2 regions of the Ruegeria sp. BHSA191 genome follow, and region 1 is predicted to be linked to the other one. Evidence: riboswitches for the same ligand, from Rfam matches in the RefSeq annotation. Region 1 holds a riboswitch; the other holds the start of a gene.
The links. A riboswitch is a leader RNA that binds a small molecule or an ion and turns the genes downstream of it on or off. The one in region 1 is predicted to bind cobalamin.
Positions count from the first base shown of each region.

Region 2: linked by a shared signal. The riboswitch ahead of AC2FNS_RS02010 (hypothetical protein) and the one ahead of AC2FNS_RS05885 (DUF1636 family protein) in region 1 are both predicted to bind cobalamin.

Region 1 is NZ_JBXWSH010000004.1:116,185-123,293, reverse strand. It holds gene AC2FNS_RS05915 (TolC family outer membrane protein) at 1-184, opposite strand, end outside; gene AC2FNS_RS05910 (protein-L-isoaspartate O-methyltransferase family protein) at 280-933, opposite strand; tRNA gene AC2FNS_RS05905 (tRNA-Cys) at 1,160-1,233, shown strand; gene AC2FNS_RS05900 (hypothetical protein) at 1,459-2,550, shown strand; gene AC2FNS_RS05895 (NAD(P)-dependent oxidoreductase) at 2,834-3,790, opposite strand; gene AC2FNS_RS05890 (LysR family transcriptional regulator) at 3,899-4,774, shown strand; cobalamin riboswitch at 4,847-5,051, shown strand; gene AC2FNS_RS05885 (DUF1636 family protein) at 5,134-5,517, shown strand; gene cobW (cobalamin biosynthesis protein CobW) at 5,520-6,575, shown strand; gene cobN (cobaltochelatase subunit CobN) at 6,582-7,109, shown strand, end outside.
Region 2 is NZ_JBXWSH010000002.1:22,795-29,903, forward strand. It holds gene AC2FNS_RS01990 (bifunctional 2',3'-cyclic-nucleotide 2'-phosphodiesterase/3'-nucleotidase) at 1-290, shown strand, start outside; RNA gene ffs (signal recognition particle sRNA small type) at 331-427, shown strand; gene AC2FNS_RS02000 (alpha/beta hydrolase family protein) at 490-1,347, opposite strand; gene AC2FNS_RS02005 (TetR/AcrR family transcriptional regulator) at 1,431-2,003, shown strand; cobalamin riboswitch at 2,032-2,247, shown strand; gene AC2FNS_RS02010 (hypothetical protein) at 2,335-2,742, shown strand; gene AC2FNS_RS02015 (protein-tyrosine phosphatase family protein) at 2,746-3,249, opposite strand; gene AC2FNS_RS02020 (DNA polymerase III subunit gamma/tau) at 3,405-5,159, shown strand; gene AC2FNS_RS02025 (YbaB/EbfC family nucleoid-associated protein) at 5,246-5,590, shown strand; gene recR (recombination mediator RecR) at 5,637-6,230, shown strand; gene AC2FNS_RS02035 (TetR/AcrR family transcriptional regulator) at 6,345-6,935, shown strand; gene AC2FNS_RS02040 (organic hydroperoxide resistance protein) at 6,997-7,109, shown strand, end outside.

The DNA.
Region 1 (7,109 bases):
CGTCTTCATCAGCGGCCCGCAACAGCGCGCGGTTCTGCTCCAGCAGGCCGCTGGAGTTGTAGGCCCCGATGAACGCATCGGTCAGGTTGTCTGCCCAAGCCGTCCGCTCGGACGCTACATTCAGTGCAAGGCAGGCTGAAAACACCAAACCCTTGATCAGTTTCGCTGCTGATGTCCCACGCATAATCCAACCCCGTAAACCAAAATTTGTTCTGATTTCGGAACAGTTTGCGGCCAGATTCTCAACTAATCAATAGGGAACGGAAAAGTGTTTCCGAACTATAGCGAAAATGCCCGTTCTTTCGCAAATCCCGGCAAGACCGGCGCCGCGGCATTGAACGCGTGGCGCCAAGTCACGCGCCCGCCGACCTTGCGACCGATCCGGACGGTGCCCAGATTGCCATCAACGAACAGGCAGGCAATGCGGCCATGTTCCTTGAGCTGTTCCAGCAACGCGTCCGGAACCCGTTCAACCCCGCCCTGAACCATGATCACGTCATAGGGGCCATGCTCGGCGGCCCCTTGCACCAATGGGCCGACATGGATGATTGCATTGTCGATATCGGCCTGGCTGAGATTGGCCTGCGCCTCGGCGGCCGTTGACTCGTCTTCCTCGACGCCCACCACCAGTTGCGCCATGCGCGCGGCGACGGCCGTCGAATAGCCATAGGCCGGACCGATATCCAGCACGACCTCGTCATTGGAAATATTCAGCGCGTCCAGCATTTTGGCCAGGGTCCGCGGCTCCAGCAGGCACCGACCGCCCCCCAGATCGATCAAATCGCCGACATAGGCCACCTCGCGCTGGGAATCCGGCACGAAATCTTCCCGCCGGATTTTCAGCATGGCATCGATAATCGGAAACTTTGTGACATCGGACGGCCGAATCTGGGTATCGACCATCGTTTGGCGTCGGGCTGCGAAATCCGTCATGTGACCGCTCAATCATTTCCCTGGTTCGGATGGCTTTTGCCACAATGCACGCGCCCCGGCAACGGCCCTTGCACGCAAATTCCGGCCCGCGACAATTGGCGTTGCGTCTCGAATACCGGTGACGGCCATTTCCCGTGCAGATTCTTTGCGCGCCCTCTGGACGCCGCGCGGGAAAGCTGCTAGAACCGCTGCTGCACCACGGCAAGTAATTGATATTGCTTGAAAAGGCGAGTTGGCGGAGTGGTGACGCAGCGGATTGCAAATCCGTGTACACCGGTTCGATTCCGGTACTCGCCTCCAGAAAACGTCAAATTCACTGACATAAAACTGCCCGTCAAGAACAATTTACCTAATCTTTTCAGATGCTTAAATTAAGTATTCGAGCAACTTACTTGCGGCGAAACCCAAAATCCCGCAACATTTCCCGCAACACTGTATTCTAGCTACTTTCCTTCCACTTTACGTTGCGCGCCATTCCTGTTTTCTTCATGCCCATTGCATCCATCTGTTTCTATCGGGACCGAAATGAATACTGACAAGCTTAGTGAAATCGTCGACAAAATTTTGAGAGTGGAAAGCCAAGTAGCGACCCAGAGCTGCTTTCAAGAACTTGACGGAGCACTAAACAACCTAGTGAACCAACCACAGAACGCGGAGCACCAGCGCGCAGTATCAGAGAAACTGACCGCTCTGCGCCAATCACTCGAAGAATTCGTTTCAGAGTTCACTCCGCAAGACTATGAGCGCGTTCTAGAAATTTCGTTCGACACTTTCGACCAAGAACTGGCTGACGAGATATCCAGAAAAATTCAAGAAAATGCGATGACGCCAAGTGTTGCTCGAGAATTCGTCCAAAAGCGATCGTCTGATCGCACTCAAACCTTTCAGCAACTCAATCAGTTTGCCTCAAATCTCAAGTTTTTCGGTTTCGGTTATCCAACTCCGACGGAAGGTACGACCGAAGTAGGATTCCAGATACCGCGCGCAATCTTTGAAAATGAGTTCGAAAGTATGCTGGGAGAGCTTACAGACATCCGAAATATGGTTCGCTTCTTTTCTGTTACTGCTACAGGCCAATATCAAAAAGCTTCTGTCGGCAGCATTTCGACTACAGACCCACTGTTTTTCCTTATCATGGCAAAGGAAATAGCTCTCATGTTCGGGGGCGTCGTAACTTGGGGAATCGGCGTCTGGTATTCTGTCGAGCAAATCAGAAAAACTCGAGCTGAAACCGCGCAGATCGAGGCCTTTACGCCAAAGGAGATCGAGGAGTTCTTCGACAAAAAGATTGAAAAAACCATCAAACTAGAAGTCGAGAAGAAGGTGGTATCTCTTCTTAAGGAGGGTAAAGCTACCAAAGCTCAACAGGGAGAGTTAAAAGGGCAACTGACTTGGGCACTTAACTCTCTGTTGGCGAAAATGGAGCGGGGCCTGACTATCGAACTGAGGATAGCGCCACCCAGCGAAACAGAGGAAGATGACGCGGACGAAACCGTTGATGAGAGTGAAGCCGAAATCTACGATCAATTGTTGGAAACGCAAAACCAGTTGATCTTCCCAGAGCCTAATGATGACCCAATTCTCGGGATACCAAAACTAAAAGATGATGAAGGTTAAGGCGATTTGGTTGTGAGAGAGTTCGCAACCAAATCCCGCAACATTTCTTGGTTACGAAGAATGCGGGATTCGCTTAAGTATCGGTTTTTACTACCCATTAGTTCAGAGTGGGTTCGATTTCAAAACAGGTACTCGCCTCCACTGCTCCGACTTGGTTCCGCGTCGCTGCCTTCCGATTGGTCGAAATCCAGCTCGAACTGTTCTTGGCCGCGCAAGGGGACACCGCCACCTTGGGTTTCACGCAAGACGCCCCCCGAAGGCCGCCGTTTTGCTGACCGTCGGTTCAGACCGTGCTTCGGCCTTGCGGAATCACCTCGTACCCCGGCTCTTCCGGTTCATCGTCCTGCATCTCGGCCGGAAAACCGGGCGCGGTAATGCTCAGCCCGGTTGCATCCTCGAGCCGTCGAATGACGTTGGGCGACAGCTCGCGCGCGCCATAGCGGGCGATGGCGTCGTCGAAAATCTTGATCATCAACGGGTTCATCTCCAACGGCACGCCGGCGCGGTCTGCGACCTCCTGGAACAGGCCGATATCCTTTTTCACCAAGTCCATGGTGAAGGAAATGTCGCGCGAGCCGTTCAGGATCACCTGGCTTTCGGTCTCATGCACGAAGGACGTACCGGACGAGATCTTGATCGCCTCGTAGGTGGTGTTCAGGTCCATCCCGGCGGCCTTGGCGGTCACCAGCGCCTCGGCGCAGGTGATCAGGTTGGCTGTGGCCAGATAGTTGGTCAACACCTTCAGAACCGAGGCAGTGCCCAGATCGCCGGTATGCAGGATGCGCCGGCCCATCGTCGTCAGGAACGGCAGAATCCGCTCGAACGTGGCCCGGTCGCAGCCCGCGAAGATCGAGATATTGCCCGTGGCCGCCCGGTGGCACCCGCCCGAAACCGGGCAGTCCACCGCCGCGCCGCCGCGTTCGATCACCATGGCCCCAAGCCGTTTGACCTCGGCCTCATCGGTGGTGGACATCTCCATCCAGATCTTGCCCTGGCTCACCTCGGGCAGCATCTGCTGCATCACCGCGTCCGAGGCAGCGGGCGACGGCAGGCAGGTGATGACCGCATCGCAATCGCGCATCATCTGGGCCGGGCTTTCGCCGGCCTTGGCCCCCTTGGCCGCGAATTCCGCCACAAGATCGGGGTTCAGGTCGTACACCGTCAGGTCGATACCGTTGCGCAGCAGCGACCCCGACAGCTTGCCCCCCACATTGCCCAAACCGATGAACCCGACCTTCATGTTCTGCCCTCCCGCAGGCGCGTTTTCGTTGGCCCGAGTATTTCCGTTGCCCATCGACAAAAGAAACGAATAATAAAGCTATCTATACAAAAATTATTTTGGTGCTAAATGGACCGCCTGCCCAATCCGGCGTGGCTGCGTAGCTTCGAGGCCGCCGCCCGCCACCTGAATTTCACCACCGCCGCGCAAGAATTGGGCCTGACCCAGACGGCGGTATCGCTGCATATCCGCTCACTCGAGGCGGACCTCGGGCAGCCGCTTTTTGCCCGCAACGCGCGACACCTGTCGCTGACCGAGCTGGGCCAGTCCTATGCGCTGACCGTGCGCCGGGCGCTGTCGGATATCGCGCTTTCCACCAACAGCTTGTTCGGCCCCGCCTCGCGGCAGGCGCTGACCATCCGGGCGGCGATATCGACGATGACCTACTGGATCGCGGCCGAGCTGCCCGCGTTCAGCGCTCAGCACCCCGAGATCCCGGTGCGGCTGGTGTCACATATCTGGAACGACTCGGCCGCGCCCGCGGATGTAGACGTGGAAATCCGGCTGGGCTATGGCGACTGGCCCGGTGTTGCGGCGGACCGACTGTGCTCGGAACGGCTGGTGCCCGTCTGCCGGGCGCAGGACTCGTCGCCAGACCTGCAAAACGGCCCGTTGATCCACATTCTGGGGTACGAGGACAACTGGGCGCGGTACTTCGAGGCCACGGGCATCGACCTGCCCGACCGCCCCGCGCGCCATTCGGCGGATACGACCGTCACGGCGCTGCAACTGGTGATGGCCGGCGCGGGCTACGCCACCGTTCTGGAGCGGTTCGCGCGCAACGCCATCGCCCAGGGTGCGCCGATCCGGATTGCGGGGCCGGCGATTCCCTTTGCCCAGTCGCATTACCTGATCCGCAGCGTCAGCGCGGCGCCTCCGTCCATCCCTGCCCAGTTGTTCCTGGCCTGGCTGCGCGACTGCCTGGCCAGCGATGCCGCGGATTGATCCTGGCAAGTCGCTTTTTCGATCCGAGGCAAGGCACTTGGCCCCGCGCGCTTGACAACCCCCCTGCCCGTGCCGCATGTCGCTTGCGTTGGTGTCTGTGCAAGCAGATGAAAAGGGAATGCGTCAGCGGTTTTCCGTCAAACGCAGCCGCCCCCGCGACCGTGACCGGAGAGGGTGCCCAAATGCCACTGGCCGCAGGCCGGGAAGGCGGGACATCCGACAGAGCACCGCTCTGACATCCGCAAGCCGGGAGACCTGCCAACGCCCGAAGACAAACCGGACGGGGTGTTCCGGTGTCGGGCCCATGTCGGCAACGTGGCCCGCGCATACCCCGTCCCCCGACAACCAATTGAGGGGGGATGAGAGACGTGACCGAGACCTCACCAGTCGAACTGCTGGTCTGCACCACCTGCCGACGCGGGCTGCCCATCGAGGATGACGCCCAGCGCCCCGGCACGCTGCTGCACAAGGCGCTGGCCGCAGCCGACCTGCCCGAAGGCATCACCCTGAAGCCGGTCGAATGCCTGTCTAACTGCGATCAGGGCTGCTCGATCGTTTTGCGCGGCGGGCCGTCTCGCTGGACCTTCGTCTATGAGAACCTGAACGAATCCGACCATGTCGAAATCATCGTCGAAGGCGCCACCAAGTACCTGGCCACCGAAGATGGCCTTGTGAGATGGCGTGACCGCCCCGAACATTTCCGCAAGAACTGCGCCGCCCGCATTCCCCCGATTGGAGCCTGAGCATGAGCACCCTCGAAAAACTTCCCGTCACCGTCATCACCGGCTTTCTCGGCTCGGGCAAGACCACGCTGATCCGCCACCTGATGCAGAACCCGCAGGGCAAGCGCCTGGCCGTGGTGGTCAACGAATTCGGCGATGTGGGTGTCGATGGCGAAATCCTGAAGAGCTGCGCCATCCCCGAATGCCCGGCGGAAAACATCATGGAACTGGCCAATGGTTGCATCTGCTGCACCGTGGCCGATGACTTCATCCCCACGATCGAGGCGCTGATGGCGCTGGACCCGCGCCCCGATCACATCCTGATCGAAACCAGCGGTCTGGCCCTGCCGAAACCGCTGCTCAAGGCGTTCGACTGGCCCGATATCCGTTCCAAGATCACCGTGGACGGCGTGATCGCCCTGGCCGATGCCGAGGCCGTGGCCGCAGGCCGCTTTGCCCCGAATGTCGCGGCGGTGGACGCCCAGCGCATGGCCGATGACTCGATCGACCACGAAACACCCCTGTCCGAGGTGTTCGAGGACCAGATCTCGTGCGCCGACATCATCCTGCTGACCAAGCCCGACCTGGCCGGCCCCGAAGGCGTGGCCAAAGCGCGCGAGATCATCGCCGCCGAGGCGCCCCGCCCCCTGCCCGTGGTCGAAGTGGCCGAAGGTGCGGTAGACGTGCGCGTGGTGCTGGGGCTAGGCGCCGCGGCCGAGGACGACATGGACGCCCGCCCCTCGCATCACGATGGCCATGACGACCACGAACATGATGATTTCGAAAGCATCGTGGTCGAACTGCCCGAACAGACCGACCCGGCGCAGTTGGTCGCCAATATCGAACGTCTGGCGAACGAGCTGAACATCCTGCGGGTCAAGGGCTATGCCGCCGTTCAGGGCAAGCCGATGCGTCTGCTGGTCCAGGCGGTCGGCGCGCGGGTGCGGCACCAGTATGACCGCCCGTGGAAACCGGACGAAGAGCGCCGCTCGCGCCTTGTGGTCATCGCCGAGCATCACGACATCGACGAATCCGCGATCCGTGGCATCCTGACAGGCGTCACCGAGGCCGCCGAGTAAGCACCAATGCACGTCGTCTTCCGCGAAAGCCACGGGCTCGAAGAAACCGAGACCCCGACCGATCTGGGCCAGAGCCCGGCGGATCTGGTGGTGTTGTCCTTTTCGGATAGCGATCTGGGTGCTTTCGCGGCCGGCTGGCATCGCGGCGGCGGGCCCGAGGGGCGGATGCCCTCGTTGCGGCTGGCGAACCTGACGGCGCTGAAACATCCACTATCGGTCGATACCTATGTCGAGCAGACGCTGGAGGGCGCCAAGGGCATCCTGATCCGGCTGATCGGCGGCGTGCCCTACTGGTCCTACGGGTTGCAGCAGGTGCTGGCGCTGGCGCAGGCCAAGGGCATCGCGCTGGCGGTGCTGCCCGCCGACGGGCGCGAGGATACGCGGCTGGACGATTATTCGACCCTGCCGGTCTCGACCCTGCGGCGACTGGCGCATCTGTGCGACACCGGTGGCGAGGTCGCGGCCCAAGCCGCACTGGCGCAGATGGCGCTGGCGGCGGGGCTCTATGCCGGGCCCGTGATGGGGGCCAAGACC
Region 2 (7,109 bases), on a different contig from region 1:
ATCGGGCCAATGGCGGTGGCAATTTCCCGATCCTGCGGCAAAGTCCGGCGATCCAGATGCCGCGCATGAATATCCGCGCGATCGTCCGGGATTACCTGTCCGGAGCGCTGGAACGCGATCCGCTCGAAGATGCTCCGGCCAGCTTTTCCCTGACCGGTTTCCACGGGCGTGCGGCCGTGCTGCGCACCGGACCGGGCGCCGAGAAATACCTGGATGAACTGGCCGCTTTCAGCCCCGAGCTGCTTGGGTTGGACGACCAGGGCTTTCTCCGGATTCGGCTGTGGCCGTGACGGGTTGCCAAGCGCCTGCGTGATGCCTATATCGGCGGTCGAGAGGTTGGCGCGGGCAAGCGCCTCGCCAACCTGGTCAGGTCCGGAAGGAAGCAGCCACAACGAGCCCCGCTTGGGTCGCTGTCCAACCTCTCACTTGATGCCGTCATGGCACACTGTTTTCCGATCATTCCCTGATGCAGGGCCGCCGGACTGGTCGTCAGGCAATCAGCCGCGGCCAGATTGCGCGGCTGCGCCGGGCGAAGGCGCCGACATGGCCGACCTCGCGCAGGCCGAAGGCGGCCGGGGTCAATAGATGACGCCGCGCCGCAGGCCCGTACAACTCGACCAGCCGCCAGACCGCGGGCGGCGGAACCGTCTGATCATCCTCCAGGGCGATGACGTCCACCGGGGCCGTCATTCGGCCCCAATCGGCCGGCGGAAGCGTGTCGCCTAGTTCCGGCAGATAGCTGTCGGGTGACGTACACCACTTGCGCCACTGCCAATAGACCCCGGATGGCAGGTCGGACCCGAACCCAAGCATCCGCCCCGGCAGATAGCCCAGCAGACGCACCAGAGGCGGCACATGACCATACCAGAACAGGCTCGCCAACCCTTTGTAGGGCCAGGGATGATCGGCCAGGGTCACCAGCCCCGAACACACGCAAATCATCCGGTCGATCCGGTCGATCCCGGGCTGAAGCGGCCCCAGCATCCCGCCAACCGAATGACCGATGACCCAAAGCTTGGCATCGGGATAGCGCCGCCGCATCTCGGCCTGCGCCGCCGGCATGTCCTTCAGCGCCCAACCGGCCATAGTGGCATCCGAGTCTTTCAGGCGCCGTTTCAGAGATGTCCCGAAATCGCGATAGTCATAGGTCAGGCAGGCCATGCCCCGTTCAGCGGCCAGCCACCGCGCGAAATGCTGGTAGTAGTCCCGCGGCACGCCGGTTGCCCCGTTCAGTACGACAGCGATTTCCGGCCTGGCCATCGGTGCATAGAGCCGCGCCGACAGGTTTGCCTCGCTCGCCGAAAACTCGAAATCCTCGACTTTCACGGTCTGCTGCGAATCCAACATCCATGCCTCCAAGCGCTCTGGACCGATTGGTCTAATCATTGCATCTGGACCGATCGGTCCAGCCCTGTCAAGATGCGTGCAAGATGACCCGACGTCCGCAAAACACCCGCGATCGCCTGACCCAGACCGCCGCCCGGCTGTTCCAGCGCTCGGGCTACAACGGTGTCGGCCTGACCGAGATCCTGACCGAGGCCCGGGCGCCCAAAGGCTCGCTGTACCACCATTTTCCAAAGGGAAAGCAGGATCTTGCCCTCGCTGCGGCCAGCTGGGCTTCGGACGGGATGCGCGACATGATCGCGGCGGCGTTCAACGACGCGCAGGATTTCCGCGCAGGGGTCACCACCCTTTGCCACAAGATCGCGAAACTGTTCGACACCTCGCCGCAATGGGAGACCTGCCCGATCGCCGCCACCCTGTTCGAAAGCCCCGACAACCGGGCCTTCCGCGACCATGCCGACCGGCTGTACGAAAGCTGGATCGACGAGGTGCGCGGCCACGCGGAACGGTTCGGCGTCGCGCATCCTGACATGGCGGCCGACACCCTGTTCATCATGATGCAGGGCGGCTGGCAACTGGCGCGCGCGCGTCGGGATTCGAATGTGCTGCGCCGGTTGCCCGAGCATGTCCCGTGGGACCGGTTCCAGCCGCGCGACTGAATGCGGCTTGACTCGGCCCGACCCTGACCGCTAGCGATTGGGTGATGGTTCCCGCGCCTTCAGCCGGGATGAAAAGGGAACACGGTGCGGCCCCCCCCGGGACAATCGGAACGGGCCAATGCCGGGACTGCCCCCGCAACTGTAGGCGGAGAGCGATGCCGAGATACCACTGACCGCAAGGTTGGGAAGGTCGGCAAAGCAACGACCCGCAAGTCAGGAGACCTGCCATCAAACGTGAAACCGAAACTCGGACGGGGTGTCCGGGCAGGGTCTGGCCGTGAAATCGGCTGTCCGCCCCGGTCCGCCCCGCCCAGCGCGCGGAGGGCGCATCATGATCTGGAAGACCAACACGCACGAATTTTCCGCAACCGTCTGCCAACGCACGGGCAGTACCTGCCCGGCGCTGACGCATCTGGCCCGGTCGGTCGCGCAGGCGGTCGCGGCGGCCGACGCGGCAACCTCGCCCGATTTCCGGGTGGAAGGCAGCAGCGAACTGACCCATTGCACGCCGGGCTGCATGGCCCGCTTTGACGCTCGCGCCGACCTGATCCGGGTGTATTGCGGCGCACGCGAAGGGGCAGATACGCAAAGCTTGGACGCCTATGCCGACCTGATGTTCAATGATCAGGCCGATGCCTGCCTCGCGCAGGGGCTGGACACGTCACCCTGCGCGATGCTGCAGGCGGTCGCGCTGGATCCCACCACCCTGGCGGAACACGCCTTGCCGGCAGTCATCTGACGGTCAGTCCGGGGTAGCAACCCGAGCCGGCGCCACGGCCCAGAGCAACTGCGCCTCGGTTTCCACGGCGCAGGGGCGAACGGCCCGCAGGCGTTTGAGCGCCGGTTCCGGGGCTTCGCCACATTCGATCATCAGGCGCAGAAAGGCCATGCCGGATCGTCCACAGCCCCCCCGGCAATGCACCAGAACTCGCCCGCCGCCGCTCAGCGCATGGCGGGCGGCGGCGCTGACTGGCGGCCACTGGCCGTCAAAGTCATCCCCCGGCGCCGAAAAATCGGCGACCGGCATATGCGCCCAGCGGCTAGCACGCCCTTGGATGTCCGATCCGAAATCTCCCGCCCCCACGGCGACCATCTCGGCCAGGGTCGTCATCGAGATCACAAGACCCGGCGCCCAGCCCCCGATCAGGTCCAGGTCGCCGCGGTAGTCGCCGCCTCCGCCGGGTATCGAGGTCAGGGCAAGCGAACCGCCCCCGACCTGCAGGGCATGAACAACCAGATTGGACATCGAAACCACCCCTCGGGAAACGCATCACTGAAACTATTGGTCCAGTATGGCCCAACCAGCGCCACCGCCAAAGCGAAAAACCTGCACCGGCGCTGTGGACGCGGGGCACCGGGAACTCTACCCTGCATCGTCAGTACGAATCCGTCAGAGCAGACATGACCACACAGTCCAGCCCCGCCTATCAGGTTCTCGCCCGAAAATACCGCCCGGAAACCTTTGCCGACCTGGTCGGTCAGGATGCCATGGTGCGCACGCTGAAAAACGCGTTCGAGGCGGATCGGATCGCGCAGGCCTTCATCATGACCGGCATCCGTGGCACCGGCAAGACAACCACGGCCCGGATCATCGCCAAGGGCATGAACTGTATCGGCCCCGACGGCAATGGCGGACCAACGACCGAACCCTGCGGCCAGTGCGAGCATTGCGTGGCCATCATGGAAGGTCGCCATGTGGACGTGCTGGAAATGGACGCCGCCAGCCGCACCGGCGTGAACGACATCCGCGAGATCATCGACAGCGTGCGCTATCGCGCCGCCAGCGCGCGGTACAAGATCTATATCATCGACGAAGTCCACATGCTGTCGACCAGCGCCTTCAACGCGCTGCTGAAAACGCTGGAAGAGCCACCCGGGCATGTGAAGTTCATCTTTGCCACGACAGAGATCCGCAAGGTTCCGGTCACCGTGCTGTCGCGCTGCCAACGGTTCGACCTGCGTCGGATCGAGCCCGAAGTGATGATCGGCCTGCTGCGCAAGATCGCCACCGCCGAGGGCGCGGAAATCTCGGATGACGCGCTGGCCTTGATCACCCGCGCCGCCGAAGGCTCGGCCCGGGATGCGACCTCGCTGCTGGATCAGGCGATCAGCCATGGCGCCGGCGAAACCACCGCCGACCAGGTGCGCGCGATGCTGGGGCTGGCCGACCGGGGCCGCGTTCTTGACCTGATGGACATGATCCTGCGTGGCGATGCGGCCGGGGCCCTGACCGAACTGGGTGCGCAATATGCCGAGGGCGCCGACCCGCTGGCAGTGCTGCGCGATCTGGCCGAAATCACCCATTGGGTCTCGGTGGTGAAGATCACCCCTGACGCGGCAGAAGATCCGACCGTCTCACCCGATGAGCGCACCCGCGGACAGCAGATGGCCGAGGCGTTGCCGATGCGGGTGCTGACCCGGATGTGGCAGATGCTGCTGAAGGCGCTCGAGGAAGTCTCGGCCGCCCCCAACGCGATGATGGCCGCGGAAATGGCGGTGATCCGCCTGACCCATGTGGCCGATCTGCCCAGCCCGGAAGAGTTGATCAAGCGCCTTCAGGACAGCCCTCCACCGCCCGTCGGCGGGCCGGGGGGCGGCGTTCCGGACGCCGGAAACAGCGCCCCGCCCGTGACCGCGACGGCCTCGGCCCATGCGCCAGCCCCGCGTGGCGTGGGCGGCGCGCCGACGGCGGCGTTGGCCCAGGACGTGCAGACCGCGCTGGCGCGTTATCCAACTTTCGAGCATGTGGTCGAACTGATCCGCGCCAACCGCGACGTAAAACTGCTGGTCGAGGTCGAAAACGGCGTCCGCCTCGTCTCGTACCAGCCGGGACGGATCGAGTTCACGCCCACCGAAAAGGCCCCCACCGACCTGGCCGCGCGGCTCGGGTCCGCTCTGCAGCGCTGGACCGGCAATCGCTGGGCGGTCTCGATCGTCTCGGACGGGGACGCCCCCACAATCGCCGAACTGCGCGACGCGGCCGAGCTGGCGCTGAAGGCCAAGGCCGAAGAACACCCTTTGGTTCAGGCGGTTCTGACACAATTCCCCAAGGCCCGCATCACCCGGATCGAAACCCCTCAGGACCGCGCGGCCAAGGTCGAAACCGAAGCCCTGCCCGAGGTCGAGGACGAATGGGATCCATTCGAGGAAGACTAATCACCCGCGCAGAAGGCGCGCTGCCCTTGTGAAGGACGCAGACGGCCCGTATTTAGGCCGCAATTCGAATGACAGGAGACATACAGATGCTCAAAGGACTCGGCGGTCTGGGCGACATGGCCAAGATGATGAAATCCGCGCAGGAACTGCAGACCAAGATGGCGCAGATGCAGGAAGATCTGAACACCATCATGGTCGTCGGCGAATCCGGCGCGGGCTTGGTCAAGGCCACGGCCTCGGCCAAAGGCGAGCTGAAAGGTCTGGACATCGACCCGTCGATCTTCAACAGCGACGACAAGGAAGTGGTCGAGGACCTGATCCTGGCCGCCATCAAGGACGCGCAGACCAAGGCGGCCGAGCGGTCGCAGGAAGAAATGACCAAGCTGACCGAAAGCATGGGTCTGCCGGCGGACATCAAGCTGCCGTTCTAATCTTCGCCCCTCAAACCCCCGCCGCCAAAGCCACGCAGGACAGGCCATGAGTTCGAACAGTGACATCGACGCCCTGATCGACCTGATGGCCAAGCTGCCGGGGCTGGGGCCGCGCTCGGCCCGGCGGGCGGTGCTGCACCTGATCCGCAAACGCACCCTGCTGCTGACGCCGTTGTCGGACGCCATGCAGCAGGTCGCCGCCACCGCGCGCGAATGCCTGAACTGCGGCAACGTGGGCACCACCGACATCTGCGACATCTGCAATTCCGAAGACCGCGCCACCGGAGAGCTGTGCGTGGTCGAAGACGTGGCCGACCTGTGGGCGATGGAACGCGCAGGGGTATTCAAAGGCCGCTACCATGTGCTGGGCGGAACGCTCTCGGCACTGGACGGCGTCGGCCCGGATGACCTGCGCATCCCCCGCCTGCGCGACCGGGTGACTGCCGAAAACATCACCGAAGTGATCCTGGCCCTGAACGCCACCGTCGACGGGCAGACCACGGCCCATTACATCGCAGATCAGCTGGAAGGACAGGTCCGCCTAACCTCGCTGGCGCAGGGCGTGCCGATCGGGGGCGAGTTGGATTATCTGGATGACGGGACGATCACCGCAGCGCTGCGGGCGCGGAAGGAACTGTAAGGCTTCGAAATCCGTGCGCTTTCTTCGTGGGCGATGACCCGACGTTACGTCATCTGGATTTTTATCCATCACTACCACTAGACGACCGGTCTATTAACTGCCATCTCGTGACCCATGAGCACGCAACGCAAGGATACCCGGAAACAAATTCTGGCCGTTGGCCGCCGGCTGACCGCCGAGCGTGGGTTTGTCGGCGTCGGCCTGAGCGACCTACTGAAAGAGGCCGGAGTCCCCAAGGGCTCGTTCTACCATTACTTCGCCTCGAAAGAGGATTATGGCTGCGCGCTTCTAGAAAGTTTTGCCGACGATTACCGACAAGGGCTGGCGGACACGCTGAACAACCCCTCGCTGAACGCGCATGATCGATTCCTTGCCTATTTCCAGGGCTGGATCCGCAAACAGACCGGGCAAAACCCCGAAGAGCGCTGCCTGGTCGTCAAGCTTGCGGCCGAGGTTTCGGACCTGTCAGACAGCATGAGCGGTGTTCTGCAAAACGCCGTGGACGGCATCGTCGAGGCCCTGACCCAGACCCTGCGCGACGGCATCGCCGAAGGTTCGGTGGCCCGGCTCGAGGACCCGGCAATGACTGCGCGTGCGATCTATCACCAGTGGCTCGGCGCCAGCCTGGTCGCTGGCCTCTCCGGATCGGTCGAGCCGCTGGAATCGGCCATGAAATCAACCGCATCCGCGATACGCCCCATGTAAAAAATTTTGACCATATACTAGACGACCGGTCTATTAGAAAGCCGAAAACAGGAGCCTGCCCATGAAAATTCTCTACAAAACATCAGCAACGGCCACCGGTGGCCGGTCGGGGGTGACCGCGCTGGATGACGGCTCGTTGTCGATTCCGATGGTGCGTCCGGGTTCTCAGGCCGA